Linked DNA regions of Kaistia algarum. Each later gene encodes a partner of the first gene's protein in a complex. Links are inferred from orthologs where the notes say so. Each region holds a gene or a part of one and is shown in the gene's direction. Other genes may lie near its edges. The genes, in order: OSH05_RS10190, ccmA and ccmB.

What was found.
Region 2: the proteins of OSH05_RS10190 (region 1) and ccmA are in contact, whole or in part, in a solved structure (PDB 8CE8), measured with the Escherichia coli proteins. The link is inferred for Kaistia algarum from one-to-one orthologs.
Region 3: the proteins of OSH05_RS10190 (region 1) and ccmB are in contact, whole or in part, in a solved structure (PDB 8CE8), measured with the Escherichia coli proteins. The link is inferred for Kaistia algarum from one-to-one orthologs.

What each region holds. Positions count from the first base shown.
Region 1 is NZ_JAPKNJ010000001.1:2,096,249-2,102,474, reverse strand. What follows is about bases 1,839-4,740. They hold OSH05_RS10190 (heme ABC transporter permease), read left to right. Parts: upstream 1,839-2,868; coding sequence 2,869-3,612; downstream 3,613-4,740. Other genes in these bases: OSH05_RS10175 (septation protein A), read right to left, coding at 4,418-4,740; OSH05_RS10180 (DsbE family thiol:disulfide interchange protein), read left to right, coding at 3,788-4,384; ccmD (heme exporter protein CcmD), read left to right, coding at 3,609-3,791; OSH05_RS10195 (DUF1254 domain-containing protein), read right to left, coding at 1,839-2,606. Outside these bases: arabinosylfuranosidase ArfA, read left to right, coding at 1-1,105; more of OSH05_RS10195, read right to left, coding at 1,176-1,838; more of OSH05_RS10175, read right to left, coding at 4,741-5,017; signal recognition particle-docking protein FtsY, read right to left, coding at 5,083-6,159; tRNA (N(6)-L-threonylcarbamoyladenosine(37)-C(2))-methylthiotransferase MtaB, read right to left, coding at 6,164-6,226. UniProt on the Escherichia coli protein: Required for the export of heme to the periplasm for the biogenesis of c-type cytochromes.
Region 2 is NZ_JAPKNJ010000001.1:2,314,127-2,320,391, forward strand. The notes cover bases 3,325-6,265. They hold ccmA (heme ABC exporter ATP-binding protein CcmA), read left to right. Parts: upstream 3,325-4,461; coding sequence 4,462-5,070; downstream 5,071-6,265. Other genes in these bases: acnA (aconitate hydratase AcnA), read right to left, coding at 3,325-4,183; ccmB (heme exporter protein CcmB), read left to right, coding at 5,067-5,732; putA (trifunctional transcriptional regulator/proline dehydrogenase/L-glutamate gamma-semialdehyde dehydrogenase), read right to left, coding at 5,729-6,265. In the rest of the region: OSH05_RS11145 (CobW family GTP-binding protein), read left to right, coding at 1-581; OSH05_RS11150 (DUF1223 domain-containing protein), read right to left, coding at 588-1,337; more of acnA, read right to left, coding at 1,496-3,324. UniProt on the Escherichia coli protein: Part of the ABC transporter complex CcmAB involved in the biogenesis of c-type cytochromes; once thought to export heme, this seems not to be the case, but its exact role is uncertain. Responsible for energy coupling to the transport system.
Region 3 is NZ_JAPKNJ010000001.1:2,318,060-2,323,825, forward strand. The notes cover bases 1-2,966. They hold ccmB (heme exporter protein CcmB), read left to right. Parts: upstream 1-1,133; coding sequence 1,134-1,799; downstream 1,800-2,966. Other genes in these bases: acnA (aconitate hydratase AcnA), read right to left, coding at 1-250; ccmA (heme ABC exporter ATP-binding protein CcmA), read left to right, coding at 529-1,137; putA (trifunctional transcriptional regulator/proline dehydrogenase/L-glutamate gamma-semialdehyde dehydrogenase), read right to left, coding at 1,796-2,966. Also shown: more of putA, read right to left, coding at 2,967-5,611. UniProt on the Escherichia coli protein: Required for the export of heme to the periplasm for the biogenesis of c-type cytochromes.

The sequences.
Region 1 (6,226 bases):
GTTCCTCGAATATTGCAACCATGCCGGCGGCTCGACACTCTCGGAACTCAGGAAGACCCACGGCTACGAGAAGCCGCACGACATCAAGTTCTGGTGCCTCGGCAACGAGATGGATGGCCCCTGGCAGATCTGCCACAAGACCGCCGAGGAATATGGCCGCGTCGCACTGGAAACGGCCAAGGTGATGCGCTGGGTCGACCCGACCATCCAGCTTGCCGCCTGCGGCTCCTCCCATCGCAACATGCCGACCTATGGCTCCTGGGAATACCAGGTGCTGGAGCATTGCTATGACGAGGTCGACTTCATCTCGCTGCACACCTATTTCAACAATAACGCCGACTCGACCGCCGAATATTTCGGCGTCATCGAGCTGATGGACGCCTTCATCAAGGAAGTCGTGGCGATCTGCGACGCCGTCGGCGCCAAGCGCCGCTCGCAGAAGCGGATCATGCTGTCCTTCGACGAGTGGAACGTCTGGTACAAGACCCACAAGATCGAGAATATGCGCAAGCCCGGCTGGCCCGAGGCGCCGCCCCTGATCGAGGAGATCTACAATGCCGAGGACGCGCTGGTCGTCGGCGGCGCCCTGATCGCGATGATGAACAATGCCGACCGCGTGAAAACGGCCTGCATTGCCCAGCTCGTCAACGTCATCGGCCCGATCATGACCGAGACCGGCGGCGATGCCTGGCGGCAGACGATCTTCCACCCCTTCGCGCTCGCCTCGAAATTCGGCCATGGCCGCGTCATGCGCGCGGTGGCGGAATCGCCCTCCTACAGCGCCAAATCGTTCCCGGAGATCCCCTATCTCTATGCGACGGTAGTCGACAATCCGGCCGACGGGACGACGACGATCTTCGCGTTGAACCGCAGCCTATCCGATCCGCTCGATCTCGATGTCGAGCTGCGCGGCCTCGGCACGGATCGCTCGCTCGTCTCGGCGATCGAGATCCATCATTCGAACCTGAAGGCGGTCAACAGCAAGGAAGCGCCGAACACCGTGGCGCCGAAGGCGAACCCCGATATCGAGATCGACGGCGAAAAGCTGAAGATCAAGCTGAAGCCGGCCTCGTTCAACGTGATCACGACCAAGGCGACGAACTGAACCCACCAGAGCCGAAATGCTCCGCGGCCTTCGGGCCGCGGAGACAAAAGCACTACCGGCGAAAGGCTCCTCAACCAGCCTTGGTGACGGCCGGAATAACCCACGAACCGTCAATGATGGAGGGGTTGTTCTCGTCGGGCCAATAGAGGCGCAGCATCAGGTTGAAGCGCCCCTTGGGAGCGGGCAACCAATTGGCTTCCTTCGCCGAACCGGGGCTTTCGTTCTGGATATAGATCACCAGCGATCCGTCGGCCTCATAGACCGGGTTGGTGCGCACGCTCATCGAATAGCGGTTGAGCGGGTTGGCGATGAAGAACATCGCCTCGTCATACATGGTGAGCGACCAGAAACCCTTGACTGGCGGCAGCTGTCCGGCCGGGAAGCGCAGGACATATTGGCTCGCCCCGTCATAGTGGCGGTGGTGGTCGTCCTTGAGCGAGGTGGGATAGACGGCATCCTGCGGCCGGTTGGCGCCTAGGCCGATGGCGGTGACGAGGGCGCGCTGAAGGTAGTTCGTGCCATAGAGGCCGGCCTTCGTCGTATAGCCCCAGCCATTGACGTTCTGAATATCGCCGTGGCTGTCCTCGAAATGCAGCATGATCCGATCAAAGGAGAGCGACGGCAGACGCTTGTCCCAACGCTTGTCGAGCGCCTTGGCGTCGTAGGCTTGGCCCGGTACGAGGCCGATCTCCTTGAAGGTCTCCAGCGCCGGCGCATCCGCGGCAGCCGGCGGGTTGCGCTTCATCAGTTCGGCGAGCAGGCTGAAATATTCAGCCGTACCGAGCGCGTTGACCTGATCGCGCACGGGCGTCTTCATGTCGATCGACGGATCGACCTTGCCCGGCGGCGGCATGTAGTCCTTGCCCTCCGCGCTCAGCGGATAGAGCTTGAACTGGTCCTGCAGCGCATGGACCTCGGCATAGTCCTCCGGCGTGCCGGTGCAATAGATCCGGCCCAGCATCCAGACCATGCTGGTCGGCGACTTGAGCTGAGTCATTCCATCAGGAACCGTCCCGCTCCAGCCGGGGCCGGTAACAAGGAACGTCTGGGCGCCTGTTCCGGTCGTGCGCGAACCCGGAACCTGGAACACATCCGTCCAGCCGGAAAGGAAGGGCAGCAGGAAATATCGTCCCTTCATGTCCGGGATGCTGACCACCCAGGGCTCGTCGCCTACGTCGAGGAAAGCTGTCGTGTAGAGCGTATCGGCGTTCGGAGCGGTGACGTCGCGGAAGCTGGCATCGGGATAGCTGCGCAGCTTGATCAGCGTGCCCATCGGGCCGCGCGTGCCTTCCACGGTCGCGGAATTGGTGATCACCCGCCGCGTCAGCTCCATGGTGACGAGAGGGTACCCAAACACATAGGCAGCCGAGGCCGCCCGGAAGGCATCGCTGTCTTCGACGATGTCCCGGATCGGCCCGTCAAAGGCAAGGGCGCTTGTCGTCCTGGCCGCTGCCAGGGCGGCCGACCCGCCGAGCAACAAATTCCGTCGTGATAGTCTCATATCTTGCTCCTCCCGCAAGATCGACCTCCTGGATCGGAGGCGCGATAAGCCGGCGGCTGGACACACCAACCGCCTGTTCCATGGCGACAGCGCCACCCTACCGGCGGCTCGGACCGAGCCGCGCGAAACGCCCCAGTGCGTCGACGGAATAGCGCTATCCGAAGGATCGAGGACAGACAATGGCCCTGCGCACGCAGCAATTTGATTGCACTGCAGCAGCAGAACATTGCAGGAAGACGGCGCCCCTTCTATTGAGGTGGGCATGGCCCTGATCGACCTTGCCAACCCGACCCGCTTCATGACGCTCGCCGGCCGCTGGCTGCCCTGGCTCTGGGCGGCGACCGCGATCGTTCTCGGCATCGGTCTCTATCTGGCGCTGTTCGTCGCTCCGCCGGATTATCAGCAGGGCGAGACGGTCAAGATCATGTTCATCCACGTCCCGGCCGCCTGGCTCTCCATGTTCGGCTATGGGCTGATGGCTGTCTCCGCGCTCGGAACTTTGGTCTGGCGCCATCCACTGGCCGATGTCGCAGCCAAGGCGACCGCGCCGATCGGCGCCGCCTTCACACTGATCGCGCTCATCACCGGCTCGCTCTGGGGCAAGCCGATGTGGGGCACCTGGTGGGTGTGGGATGCGCGGCTGACCTCGGTCTTCGTTCTCTTCCTCATGTATCTCGGCCTGATCGCGCTTTGGAACGCCGTCGACGACCCCAACCGCGCCGGCCGCGTGGCCGCGGTGCTGATCCTGGTTGGCTCGGTCAATATCCCGATCATCAAATTCTCGGTCGACTGGTGGAACACGCTGCACCAGCCGGCCTCGGTCTTCCGCATGGGCGGCTCCACCATCGATGCCAGCCTGCTCTATCCGCTCTTCATCTGCGCGATCGGCGCGACGCTGTTGTTTCTGACGCTCACGATCATGGCGATGCGCAACGAGATCCTGCGCCGCCGCATCCGCGCGCTGCAGCTCGTCGCCGTCGCCTCGGTTTCCGGAGCCGCCGCGTGATCGATCTCGGCGCGCATGCGGGCTTCATTCTCGCCGCCTATGGCGCGACGGTTCTGATCGTTGCCGCGCTGGCGCTCTGGATCGTTCTGGATGGCCGCGCCCAGCGCCGCCGCCTAGCCGAGCTGGAGGCACGCGGCATTCGCCGCCGTTCCGCCGCGAAGAGCGGAGGCGCGTCATGACCGCTCCTTCCCCGCAGGACGAAGCAGCCCACCGGCGCCGGCCGCCCGGCCGCTGGATCCTTATCCTGTCGCCACTCGCCATCTTCCTGGCGCTCGCCGCGGTCTTCCTCTACCGGCTTGAACAGGGCGGCGATCCCTCGCTCGTGCCCTCGGTTCTGATCGGCCGGCCGGCGCCGGCGACCAAGCTCCCCGCCCTGGATGGTGTGAACCTCCCCGGCATCGACACGGCGGAACTGACGGGCAAACCGACGCTGGTCAATGTCTGGGCGTCCTGGTGCGCGCCCTGCCGCGAGGAGCACCCGATCCTGGAGACGCTCGCTGCCGACCCGCGCATCCGCCTCGTCGGCATCAACTACAAGGACCAGAGCGAAAACGCCGTCCGTTTCCTCGGCCAGCTCGGCAATCCGTTCGCCGCCATCGGTGTCGACACGAACGGCCGCACGGCGATCGACTGGGGCGTCTATGGCGTTCCGGAAACCTTCCTGCTCGGCCCGGACGGCACCATCCGCTACAAATTCATCGGCCCGCTCAGCGAGGAAAGCCTCGCCACTAAGCTGATGCCGGAGATCGAGAAGGTGCTCAAGGGCGGGTAAGACCGAATGCCGAGGCGAAGCTGATGCCTCGCCCTACTCCGCCGGCTTCTGCTCAATGCTTGTCCGGTTGACCAGCGGCAATTGCGCCAGCGTGAACAGGAAGGTCAGCGGCATGATGCCGAAGACCTTGAAATTGACCCAGACATCGGTCGGGAACGAGCGCCAGATCACCTCGTTCAACACCGCGAGCAGCAGGAAGAACAGGCCCCAGCGGAAGGTGAGCTTGCGCCAGCCTTCGTCGGTCAGGTGGAAGACCGAATCGAAGACATAGCCGAGCAGCGCCTTGCCGAAGACGAGCCCGCCGAGCAGCACCGCGCCGAACAGCGTGTTGACGATGGTCGGCTTCATCTTGATGAAGGTCTCGTCGTGCAGATAGAGCGTCAGTCCGCCAAACACGACGACCACCACGCCCGTGACGACCGGCATGATCGGCAGGCGCCGCGTTAGCGCGAAGGAGACGGCGAGCGCCACCAGCGTCGCCACCATGAACGAGCCGGTCGCCCAGAAAATATCGAGGCGGGCATTGGCGAAGAAGAAGACGCCGAGCGGGCCGAGCTCCAACACGAGCTTCAGGATCGGATTGAGATCCTTGTGCTTCGGATCATTCGGCGCGCGTTCGAAAAGGGCGGTCATGGAGGGCTTTCGTCTGGTGGCCAGACCGACATAGTGCCGATCGGCCTCCGCATAAAGGGCTTCCTTCACACGGCGAGGCCGGCGATTGCCCTGGCGAAGTCATTGGCCTCGAACGGCTCCAGATCGTCGACGCCCTCGCCGACGCCGATGAAGTGGATCGGCAGGCCGTATTTGGCTGCGATCGCCACCAGGATGCCGCCGCGCGCCGTGCCGTCGAGCTTGGTCATGACGAGACCCGTCACCCCGGCGACGCGGCCGAATATCTCGACCTGCTGCAGGGCGTTCTGACCGGTCGTCGCGTCGAGGGTCAGCAGCACGGTATGCGGCGCGGTCGGATCCTGCTTCCTGACGACGCGGATGATCTTTTCCAGTTCCGCCATCAGCTCCGTGCGGTTCTGCAGCCGCCCGGCTGTGTCGATCAGGAGAACGTCGGTGCCATTCGCTTGCGCCTCTTTCAGCGCGTCGAAGGCAAGCCCGGCCGCGTCGGCACCGGTCGGCCGCGACATCACGGTGCAGCCGGTGCGCTGGCCCCAGATCTTCAGCTGCTCGACCGCGGCGGCGCGGAACGTGTCGCCGGCCGCGAGCATGACCGAGCGCCCTTCGGCGGTGAGCTTCGCCGCGAGCTTGCCGATCGTCGTCGTCTTGCCGGTGCCGTTGACGCCGACGACGAGGATGACATGCGGCTTGCGGCTCGGATCGATCGCCAGCGGACGCGCCACGGGAACCAGAACCTTGGCGACTTCCTCGGCGAGGATCGTCTTGACCTCCTCGCCCTCGATCTCCTTATCGAAACGCCCCTTAGCGAGCGCCGCCGTGATGGCGCTCGCCGTCGAGACGCCGAGGTCGGCCTGGATCAGCACATCCTCGAATTCCTCCAGCGTCGCCGCATCGAGCTTCCGCTTGGTGAACACCGAGGCGATGCTGTCGGAGATCGCATTCGACGACCGCGACAGGCCAGCCTTGAGCCGCTGGAACCAGGAGAGCCTCGGCTCGGCCGCCGTTGCCGGCTTTTCCTCCACCACCGGCTCGGCAGCCGGCACCGGTTCGGGCGGCGCCACCTCCGGCACCTCGACCCTCGTCTCGGTGGGAGTCTCGCCGCCGCCGAATATGCGTCGGAAGAAGCCCTTCTTCTCGTCACTCATCGCGTCAGGCAGCCTTCTCGATCGGGGAAGCGGTCAGTTCGCCGCCGGAGCGAGCGTCGATCCGGAC
Region 2 (6,265 bases), 220 kb from region 1 along the record:
ATGCGGCGAAAGGCGAGGCCATGCCGGCCCGTCTGTTAGGCGTCGCGCCGTTCACGACCGAGGGAAAGATCGACGAAGTCGCTCTCTGGCTCGCCGAGACGGCGGATGACGGCCACGGGCATCATGACCACGGCCATCATCATGACGGGCATGGACATCACCACGAACACCACCACCACGACGTCAGCCGCCATGATGAGCGCATCCGCAGCTTCGTCGCCCGGCGTTCGGCGCCGCTGCGCGTGGCAGCGCTGGAGGCGTTCCTCGCCGGCGCGATCCGCGATTATGGGCCGGAGATGCTGCGCATCAAGGGCCTGGTCAATACGCCGGACGAGCCTGAGCGGCCGCTGCTCGTTCAGGCGGCACAGCGCGTGCTGCATCCGCCCGAGCGTCTCCCGCATTGGCCGGGCGCCGATCGCACATCCGTGCTCGTCTTCATCGTTCAGGATATGAGCGAGGCGGCATCCCGGGATCTGGCGGACAGCTTTGCAGGGATGCCGTCGCCGGACAGGGCGAGTCTCGAAGCGACGGCCGATAACCCGCTCGCGATCTCAGGCTTCAGCGGCCGTTTCGCCGGCTGAGGTCAGCTACCACCGGCCTTCGGCGCCTTGGACCCGTGCCGCGCCGATGATCGGCCCCGGTCCGCCGCCGGGCGCCTCCTCCTGGAGCAGGAACGCGCAGCCGTCGGCGTCGTCCTGGTGGTACTTTCCCATCGGCAGGTCGACTTTGATCGGCTCACCGCGCCACATGGCGATCGGGTGCATGCGGCGGACGACATTGTAATAATCGAGAGTGCGGTTGCGGTTCTCCCCCCGGCCGACCGGGACGCGGACGTGGCTGTCATAGAGCACCAGCCACAACGTCGCCTTGCGCGGTGCCCCGTCCTCGCCCTTTCCGACGGAAACGCTCACCGCATCACCCGACATGCCGACGTCGATCGGGACGAGCGGCGCCTCGCTTTTCCGGATGGCGTCGGCGACGGCGGTCTCGTTACTGCCGACAACCGGCGCGCGCCCGTTAACGACGACCTGCGGCGTATAGACCTGACGGTCGCCGCGCGCGCTGGCATAGGATTTCTGGCGCGCCGTGAATTCGTGATCGGCGAGCGTGTCCTTCCAGCCCTGGTAGTCCCAATAATCGACGGAATAGGAGAGCGCGATGACGTCGGGGCGCTTCGAATATTCCTCGAGCAATTCGTCGGCCGGCGGGCAGGAGGAGCAGCCCTGGCTGGTGAAGAGCTCCACCACCGCGCGCACGCTGCGTTCTTCGGCCGAGACGCCCGATGCGAGACTCGAACAGACCAGAATAGCGACAAGAGCCGGCCGCTGGGCACGCATGGAGAGAGCCGATCTACGGTGACTGCCGAACTTTCCGGCAAACTGTTTGATGCAGCTTTGCTTTAGGTCCCCGGGCGATCGCAAACCAGTCAATTTCGGGTGACTGCCGCGTCATCGCCGAGACGGCGGCGCCAGCGGCGCCGCCGTGGTTCGTTGGATCAGGCGACGAGGTTTCGCAGCACGTATTGCAGGATGCCACCATTCTCGAAGTAGTCGAGCTCATCCAGCGTGTCGATGCGGCAGAGCAGGGGTACGATTTTCGTCGTGCCATCCGCGAAAAGGATCTCGGCGTCCAGCATCTGCCGCGGCTTGAGGTCTCCGGCGATGCCACGGATCGTCACGATCTCATCACCCTTCAGGCCGAGCGTCTGCCACGAGGTTCCCTCCTCGAAGACAAGCGGGACAATGCCCATGCCGACGAGGTTGGAGCGGTGGATGCGCTCGAAGGATTGGGCGATCACGGCGCGGATGCCCAGCAGCTTGGTGCCCTTGGCCGCCCAGTCGCGCGACGAGCCGGTGCCGTATTCCTTGCCGGCGAAGACGACGAGCGGCACGCCTTCCTGCTTGTAGAGCATGGCGGCGTCGTAGATCGGCATTTCGGTGCCGTCAGGCCAGTGCCTGGTGAAGCCGCCTTCCTTGCCGTCCAGCATCTGGTTCTTGATGCGGATGTTGGCGAAGGTGCCGCGCATCATCACCTGATGGTTGCCGCGCCGCGTGCCGTACTGGTTGAAATCGGCGGGCCGGACCTGATGGTCGCGCAGATAGGCGCCGGCAGGGCTGGCTTCCTTGATCGATCCGGCCGGCGAGATGTGGTCGGTCGTGATCGAATCGAGGAAGAGGCCCATGACGCGGGCGGTGATGATGTCGGTGACCGGCTCGGGATCGCGCGACATGCCCTCGAAATAGGGCGGGTTCTGCACATAGGTCGAGCGATCGTCCCAGGCATAGGTCTCGCCCTGCGGCACGGCGATCTTTTGCCAATTCTCGTCGCCCTTGAACACGTCCGCATATTTCGACTGGAACATCGCCTTGGTGACGTTCTTGCGGATGAAGGCGGCGATCTCCTGGTTGGAAGGCCAGATGTCCTTCAGATAGACGGGCTGGCCGTCCGATCCGGTGCCCAGCGGCTCGGTGATCAGGTCGATCTGCAGCGAACCGGCCAGCGCATAAGCGACGACCAGCGGCGGCGAGGCGAGGTAGTTCGCCTTCACATCCGGATTGACGCGGCCCTCGAAGTTGCGGTTGCCCGAAAGCACGGCCGCCGCGACGAGGTCGCCCTTGTTGATCGCCTCGGAGATCGGCTCCGGCAGCGGGCCGGAATTGCCGATGCAGGTCGTGCAGCCAAAGCCGACGAGATTGAAGCCGAGCGCGTCGAGATCCTTCTGCAGGTTCGCCGCGTTCAGATACTCCTCGACCACCTGCGATCCGGGTGCCAGCGAGGTCTTCACCCAGGGCTTGCTCCTGAGGCCCTTGGCGACCGCGTTGCGAGCGAGCAGGCCCGCGGCGATCAGCACGCTCGGGTTCGATGTATTGGTGCAGGACGTGATGGCCGCGATCGTGACGTCGCCATGGCCGACCGTGTAGTCGGTGCCTTCCACCGCGACGCGCTTGTCGGCCTCGCCCGGCTTCTTGAACTCGCCTTCCAGAGCGGCGAGGAAGCCGGTCTTGGCGTCGGAGAGCAGCACGCGGTCTTGAGGGCGCTTGGGTCCGGCAAGCGAGGGCAGCACGGAGCCGATATCAAGCTCCAGTATGTCGGTGAACACCGGATCGGCCACGCCGGCATGGCGCCACATGCCCTGCGCCTTGGCATAGGCCTCGACGAGCGCGACGCGGTCGCCTGTGCGGCCGGTCTCGTCGAGATAGGCGATGGTCTCGCCGTCGATGGGGAAGAAGCCGCAGGTCGCGCCATATTCCGGCGCCATATTGCCGATCGTAGCGCGGTCGGCGAGCGAAAGATGGTCAAGGCCCGTGCCGAAGAATTCGACGAACTTGCCGACCACGCCCTTCTTGCGCAGCATCTGCGTGACGGTGAGCACGAGATCGGTCGCGGTGATGCCTTCGCGCAGCTGGCCGGTGAGCTTGAAGCCGACCACTTCAGGGATCAGCATGGAGACCGGCTGGCCGAGCATGGCCGCCTCCGCCTCGATGCCGCCGACGCCCCAGCCGAGCACGCCGAGGCCGTTCACCATCGTGGTGTGGCTGTCCGTGCCGACGCAGGTGTCAGGATAGGCGACGGTCTCGCCGTTCTCGGTCCTGGTCCAGACAGTCTGGGCCAGATATTCGAGGTTCACCTGATGGCAGATGCCGGTTCCCGGCGGCACGACGCGGAAATTGTTGAAGGCCGACTGGCCCCATTTCAGGAAGCGGTAGCGCTCCTGGTTCTGCTTGTATTCTTCCTCGACATTCTTGCCGAAGGCGGCGTTGTTGCCGAAGAAGTTGACGATGACCGAGTGGTCGATGACGAGGTCGACAGGCACGAGCGGGTTGATGCGCTTCGGGTCGCCGCCAAGATTGACCATGGCGTCGCGCATCGCGGCGAGGTCGACCACGGCCGGAACGCCGGTAAAGTCCTGCATGAGCACGCGCGCCGGTCGATAGGCGATCTCACGGTCGCTCTTCCGTGTCACCAGCCATTCGGCGATGGCGCGGATGTCGTCAGCGCTGACCGTGCGTCCGTCCTCGTTGCGCAGCAGGTTCTCGAGCAGCACCTTCAGCGAGAACGGCAAATTGCCGATGCCTGGCAAGCCGTTCCTTTCGGCATCCGGCAGGCTGAAATAGACATAGCTCTCCGCGCCGACCTCTAGGGTCTTGCGGGATTTGAAGCTATCGGGATGCTCGTTGCTCACGATGGACTGGTCCTCGGTTCGGTCGCAGGAACGCCTAGCCGAAGTCGATGCACGAAGCGTGCCCGACCCGGTCAGGCCACTGCGGGACGGCGGCGGAACAAGGCTTCCGCATGGCTTCCGTCGCCTCAGTGTTGACTCAGGTCTTCGCCGCGGCGCACCGGGCGCCGGGTTGCAGGCCTTATAGTGAATTTCGTAAGGAGAAGCCAGAACAAGGAAACTCGCTGCCGTTGGAACCTTTCGAACCTGCGTCGAGGGGCCGCGCTGGCGTCGGAGGCTCGGTGAACCGTCTTGAAGTCCTTGAGCTTTCGGTCGATCGCGGCGGCAGGCGCATTCTGTCCGGCCTGTCGTTCGCCCTCGCCGCGGGCGACCTCATCGTCCTGTCCGGGCCGAACGGGGCCGGAAAGTCGACCTTGCTGCGGGCCGTGGCAGGCCTGCTGCCACTTGCCGACGGCGCGGTCCGCTGGTTGCCGCAGGACCAGCCATTGGCCGAATCCTGTCACTATTTCGGGCATCTCGATGGGCTGAAGCCGGCCCTCACCGTCGCGGAGAATCTGGCCCTGTGGTCGAAGGTCGCAGGCGCGCGGGGTCTGAGCGTCGGCGAGGCGCTGGAACGGATCGGGCTCGACGCGCTGGAGGACCTGCCGGCGGCCTATCTCTCCTCCGGGCAGAAGCGGCGGGTCGGTTTTGCGCGATTGCTTCTGACGCTCCGTCCTCTCTGGCTGCTCGATGAGCCGACCTCTGCGCTCGACATCGCGGCGGAGGCGGCATTCGGCTCGATTCTCGCCGAGCATCTGGCGGGTGGCGGCGCGGCGATCGTCGCGACGCATCGGCGTCTGCCGGTCGCGGCGACGGCCGAACTGGCGCTTCGTCCGGAGACCGGCGAATGAGCCTCTTCCTCGCGCTCATCGGACGAACCGCCCGCCTGTCGCTGCGCGCCGGGGGCGGGGCCTATACGGGACTGGTCTTCTTCCTCTCGGTCGTCGCCGTGGTGCCGTTCGGCGTCGGCCCGGACATGCCGCTGCTGGCGCGGATCGGACCGGCGATGCTGTGGATCGCGGCGCTTCTCGCCACGCTGCTCGGCCTGGATCGGCTTTTCCAGGACGACCGCGACGATGGAACGCTCGATCATCTGATGCTGTCGGGTCTGCCGCTCGAACTGGTCGTTCTGGCCAAGGCCATCGGACACTGGCTGGCGACCGGGCTGCCGCTGATCGTCGGCACGCCGGTCTTCGGGCTGATCCTCGGCCTCGACGCGCCGACGATCACGCTGGTCGCGGCGACGCTCCTGCTTGGAACCCCGGCACTGACCCTGATTGGCGCCATTGGGGCGGCGCTGATCACCGCGATGCGTCGTGGCGGTCTCGTGGTCGCGGTGCTGGTGCTGCCCTTCACCATCCCAGTGCTGATCTTCGGCGTCAGCGCGATCTCGGGTGTGGGCGGCAATGGGCCGTCGACCGCGCCCTTTCTGTTTCTCGCTGCCTTCTCGCTGGCCTCGGCCGTTCTGGCGCCGATCGCGGCGGCCGCGGCGCTCCGTGCAGCCCTGGATTAGCCGATCGTCATCAGGCTGGCATTGCCGCCCGCTGCTGCCGTGTTGGTGCTGATCGACATTTCCTCGACCAGCATGGCGAGCGGGAAATCCTCACGGCCGGCGGCAAGGCCCTCGGGCGATACCGCATGGACGGGGATGATGGGTCCATCCAGCGCCGCGAGTTCGATCTGCAGGCGGATCAACGCGTCGCCGCCGCCTTCGAACAGCACGGCCGCCACGGGGCTGTCGCGCTCGCTTTCCCCGAATACACGTTCCTGCAGGGATGTCGGCAACGCATTTCGGCCGAAGGGAGCATCGGCCGGAAGTACAGGGCGGTTTCCGGTGGCCAGGGCGGCGGCGACCGCGGCGTGGAACCCGGTCTCGGTCTCGGCCTGGACGAGGAGGCGACCGCGCGGGCGCAAGCGGTATTCGTTACGCTCGCCGACCGGGCCGGGCAGTTCGAGAGGCCGTGTCGATGGCGCCAGGGTGCGGTAGCGGTCAAATGATGTGGCTGCCGCAGACAGTCCACTTTCCTTCAGCCAGTCGAGATAGGC
Region 3 (5,766 bases), 220 kb from region 1 along the record:
AGGCGATCTCACGGTCGCTCTTCCGTGTCACCAGCCATTCGGCGATGGCGCGGATGTCGTCAGCGCTGACCGTGCGTCCGTCCTCGTTGCGCAGCAGGTTCTCGAGCAGCACCTTCAGCGAGAACGGCAAATTGCCGATGCCTGGCAAGCCGTTCCTTTCGGCATCCGGCAGGCTGAAATAGACATAGCTCTCCGCGCCGACCTCTAGGGTCTTGCGGGATTTGAAGCTATCGGGATGCTCGTTGCTCACGATGGACTGGTCCTCGGTTCGGTCGCAGGAACGCCTAGCCGAAGTCGATGCACGAAGCGTGCCCGACCCGGTCAGGCCACTGCGGGACGGCGGCGGAACAAGGCTTCCGCATGGCTTCCGTCGCCTCAGTGTTGACTCAGGTCTTCGCCGCGGCGCACCGGGCGCCGGGTTGCAGGCCTTATAGTGAATTTCGTAAGGAGAAGCCAGAACAAGGAAACTCGCTGCCGTTGGAACCTTTCGAACCTGCGTCGAGGGGCCGCGCTGGCGTCGGAGGCTCGGTGAACCGTCTTGAAGTCCTTGAGCTTTCGGTCGATCGCGGCGGCAGGCGCATTCTGTCCGGCCTGTCGTTCGCCCTCGCCGCGGGCGACCTCATCGTCCTGTCCGGGCCGAACGGGGCCGGAAAGTCGACCTTGCTGCGGGCCGTGGCAGGCCTGCTGCCACTTGCCGACGGCGCGGTCCGCTGGTTGCCGCAGGACCAGCCATTGGCCGAATCCTGTCACTATTTCGGGCATCTCGATGGGCTGAAGCCGGCCCTCACCGTCGCGGAGAATCTGGCCCTGTGGTCGAAGGTCGCAGGCGCGCGGGGTCTGAGCGTCGGCGAGGCGCTGGAACGGATCGGGCTCGACGCGCTGGAGGACCTGCCGGCGGCCTATCTCTCCTCCGGGCAGAAGCGGCGGGTCGGTTTTGCGCGATTGCTTCTGACGCTCCGTCCTCTCTGGCTGCTCGATGAGCCGACCTCTGCGCTCGACATCGCGGCGGAGGCGGCATTCGGCTCGATTCTCGCCGAGCATCTGGCGGGTGGCGGCGCGGCGATCGTCGCGACGCATCGGCGTCTGCCGGTCGCGGCGACGGCCGAACTGGCGCTTCGTCCGGAGACCGGCGAATGAGCCTCTTCCTCGCGCTCATCGGACGAACCGCCCGCCTGTCGCTGCGCGCCGGGGGCGGGGCCTATACGGGACTGGTCTTCTTCCTCTCGGTCGTCGCCGTGGTGCCGTTCGGCGTCGGCCCGGACATGCCGCTGCTGGCGCGGATCGGACCGGCGATGCTGTGGATCGCGGCGCTTCTCGCCACGCTGCTCGGCCTGGATCGGCTTTTCCAGGACGACCGCGACGATGGAACGCTCGATCATCTGATGCTGTCGGGTCTGCCGCTCGAACTGGTCGTTCTGGCCAAGGCCATCGGACACTGGCTGGCGACCGGGCTGCCGCTGATCGTCGGCACGCCGGTCTTCGGGCTGATCCTCGGCCTCGACGCGCCGACGATCACGCTGGTCGCGGCGACGCTCCTGCTTGGAACCCCGGCACTGACCCTGATTGGCGCCATTGGGGCGGCGCTGATCACCGCGATGCGTCGTGGCGGTCTCGTGGTCGCGGTGCTGGTGCTGCCCTTCACCATCCCAGTGCTGATCTTCGGCGTCAGCGCGATCTCGGGTGTGGGCGGCAATGGGCCGTCGACCGCGCCCTTTCTGTTTCTCGCTGCCTTCTCGCTGGCCTCGGCCGTTCTGGCGCCGATCGCGGCGGCCGCGGCGCTCCGTGCAGCCCTGGATTAGCCGATCGTCATCAGGCTGGCATTGCCGCCCGCTGCTGCCGTGTTGGTGCTGATCGACATTTCCTCGACCAGCATGGCGAGCGGGAAATCCTCACGGCCGGCGGCAAGGCCCTCGGGCGATACCGCATGGACGGGGATGATGGGTCCATCCAGCGCCGCGAGTTCGATCTGCAGGCGGATCAACGCGTCGCCGCCGCCTTCGAACAGCACGGCCGCCACGGGGCTGTCGCGCTCGCTTTCCCCGAATACACGTTCCTGCAGGGATGTCGGCAACGCATTTCGGCCGAAGGGAGCATCGGCCGGAAGTACAGGGCGGTTTCCGGTGGCCAGGGCGGCGGCGACCGCGGCGTGGAACCCGGTCTCGGTCTCGGCCTGGACGAGGAGGCGACCGCGCGGGCGCAAGCGGTATTCGTTACGCTCGCCGACCGGGCCGGGCAGTTCGAGAGGCCGTGTCGATGGCGCCAGGGTGCGGTAGCGGTCAAATGATGTGGCTGCCGCAGACAGTCCACTTTCCTTCAGCCAGTCGAGATAGGCGACGAGGGTATTCGTTGCTGTGCCGACCTGCCAGCTGGATGCGGCCGGATTCCCATGGCCAAGTCGCTGGAGATAGAGTGGGCCGCCGGCCTTCGGGCCTGTGCCCGAGAGGCCATTCCCGCCGAAGGGCTGAACACCGACGACCGCGCCGACTATGTTGCGGTTCACATAGATATTGCCGGCGCGAATGCTGCCAGTCACCGCCGCAATCGTCTCGTCGATGCGAGTGTGCAGGCCGAAGGTGAGGCCATAGCCGGTGGCATTCACCGCCTCGATCAGGGCCGGCAGTTCGTTGCGACGATAGCGCAGGACATGCAGCACCGGACCGAAGACCTCGCGCTCGACATCGCCCAGCTCGCCGATCTCAATGAGGGCCGGGGGCACAAAGCTGCCGGTGGCCGTTTCTGGCGGAAGGGGCAGCGAGTGTACCCTGAAGCCTCGTTCGGCCATGGCGGCGATATGCGCCGAGAGCAGTGCCGCCGCCTCGGCGCGGATCACAGGGCCGATATCCGTGGAGAGGCGATCCGGCTTGCCGATCGTCAGTTCGGCCATGGCGCCCAGGATCATCTCGATCGTGCGGTCGGCAATGTCCTCCTGCAGACACAGGATGCGCAGCGCCGAACAACGCTGGCCCGCGCTGTCGAAGGCGGATTGCAGCACATCGGCTGTCACCTGCTCGGCGAGAGCCGAGGAATCGACGATCATGACGTTGAGCCCGCCGGTCTCCGCCACGAGCGGCACGTTGCGACCCTCCGGCGTCAGGCGCTCTGCGAGGCTCGCCTGGATCCGGCGGGCGACTTCGGTCGAGCCCGTGAACAGGACCGCGCGGGTTCGCGGATCGGCGACGAGCGCCGCACCGACGTCGCCTTCTCCCGGAAGGAGTTGCAGGGCCGCCGGCGGGATGCCGGCGCTGCGCAAGATGCGGATAGCTTCCGCCGCGACGAGGGGTGTCTCCTCCGCCGGCTTGGCCAGCACCGGATTGCCGGCCGCGAGCGCTGCCGCGATCTGGCCAGTGAAGATGGCGAGCGGAAAGTTCCACGGGCTGATGCAGACGGTCGGCCCCAGCGGGCGGCTGCCGTCGTCCGCCCGTTCCGCCTCGTCTGCGTAGAAGCGCAGGAAGTCCACGGCCTCGCGCACTTCCGAAACAGCGTTCGGGATCGTCTTGCCGGCCTCGCGCACCAGCAGGCCGATCAGCGAGATCATTGCGGCCTCGAACCGGTCCGCTGCCCGACGCAGGATCGCGGCGCGTTCGGCGGCGGGTGTCGCCGACCAGATCGGTGCCACCGCGTCGGCATGGTCGAAGGCGCTGGCGATATCGGCCGTGGCGGCGGTCACGGCGGAGCCCACGACGTCGCGGCGGTCGGCGGGGTTGCGGATCGTCTCGGCCTTGCCTTCGTGAATTTCGCCGCCGACCATCGGCCGCGCCTGCCATTTCCGGCTGCCTTCGCCGACAAGATGGGCCGCGAGCGTGGCAATCTGCGGCTCGCTGGCGAGGTCGAGGCCCAGCGAGTTGATCCGCGCGCCATGGATATGGCGCGGCGGCCGGATGGAGGGATGCGGGCTCCCCATGGGCACCAGCGCGGCGGCCTCGGCGACGGGATCGGCGACGAGGTCCTCGATCGGTACCGCCGGATCGGAAACGCGGTTCACGAACGACGTATTGGCGCCGTTCTCCAGCAGGCGGCGAACAAGATAGGCGAGCAGCGTCTCATGTGTTCCGACCGGCGCATAGATGCGACAGGGGCGGCCGAGGCGATCGGCACCGACGACCTCCTCATAAAGCGGCTCGCCCATGCCATGGAGACATTGAAACTCATATTGGCCGGCATAGAAGTTCGCGCCGGCCATCTTCATGATCGTCGCCAGGGTCTGCGCGTTGTGGGTGGCGAATTGCGGGAAGATCGCGTCCGGCGCGGCGAGCAGACGCCTGGCGCAGGCAAGATAGGAAACGTCGGTGTGGAGCTTGCGCGTAAAGACCGGGAAATCCTCCAGTCCTGCCTCCTGCGCACGCTTGATCTCGCTGTCCCAGTAAGCGCCCTTCACGAGGCGCACCATCAGCCGCCTCCGGCTGCGTCGGCCAAGATCGATAAGGTAGTCGATGACGAAGGGGCAGCGCTTGCCATAGGCCTGAATGACGAAGCCGATGCCGTTCCAGCCTTCCAGTTCGGCATCGAAGCAAAGCGCTTCCAGGAGGTCGAGCGAGAGTTCGAGTCGATCGGCCTCCTCCGCATCGATGTTGAGGCCGATATCGTAGCGCCGCGCGAGGCGGGCGAGGCTCGTAAGGCGCGGCAAGAGTTCGACCATGACGCGTTCGGCCTGGGCGCGCGAATAGCGTGGATGCAGCGCCGATAGCTTGATCGAGATGCCGGGGCCTTCATAGATGCCGCGTCGGCCGGCTGCCTTGCCGATCGCGTGGATCGCCTGCTCATAGGCCGCGAAATAATGATCGGCATCCGCTGCCGTCATCGCGGCCTCGCCGAGCATGTCGTAGGAATAGCGGAAGCCTTTCGCCTCCATGCGCCGGCTGTTGGCGAGGGCCTCGCCGATTGTCTGTCCGGTGACGAACTGCTCACCCATCAGCCGCATGGCGATCTCGACGCCCTTGCGGATCACGCCTTCTCCGCCGCGCCCGATGAGGCGTGACAACGCCGACGAGAGTCCTTCCTCGCTGGATGTGCCCGTCAGCCTCCCCGTTACGACCAGACCCCAGGTGGCGGCGTTGACGAAAAGCGACGGGCTCTGACCGACATGGGCGCTCCAGTCGCCGGCGGCAATCTTGTCGCGGATCAGCGCGTCGCGGGTCGCGCGATCGGGAATCCGCAGCAGCGCTTCGGCAAGGCACATCAGCGCCACGCCTTCCTGAGTGGACAGCGCATATTCGCGGATGAGGCCCTCGACGCGGCCGGATCCGGGCTTGGCGCGCAGTCGCTCGACCAGATCGCCGGCGATAGCCGCCGCCTCGGCGCGGGCGACGTCCGGAAGCGCGGCCTCCGAAATGAGCAGCGGCATACATTCCAGTTCCGGGCGCCGCGCCGCCGCGGCGATGCGGGCTCGCAGCAGGCTCAACGAGCGAACGCTGCGCGCCAGATCGAGAAACGGCATCTCCGGCGAATCGGAGCCGGAAATCGAGCCGGCTTCCGTGCCCTCGGCATCAGTGATCGCCATGAGCAGGCCCTGCTTCGCCAGGGCATGGGGCGATTTTCCGAGTTCCGCCGCAGCCGCCTGCAGTCGCGCCTTCCATTCCTCGTCGACCTTGATGCCGATCGTGGTGGTACCCATCGTGCTCTCCTGCGATGGTCTGGTTTTACCATCGGCGATAGACGGGTGCAACCACCTGAATGGTTCGGGTTTAACCGAGGTCTTCGTGAACCATGTCCGCGATCAGGCCTTCATCGATAGGCCGATCCGGAGACAGGAACGGTATCGAGCCGCAC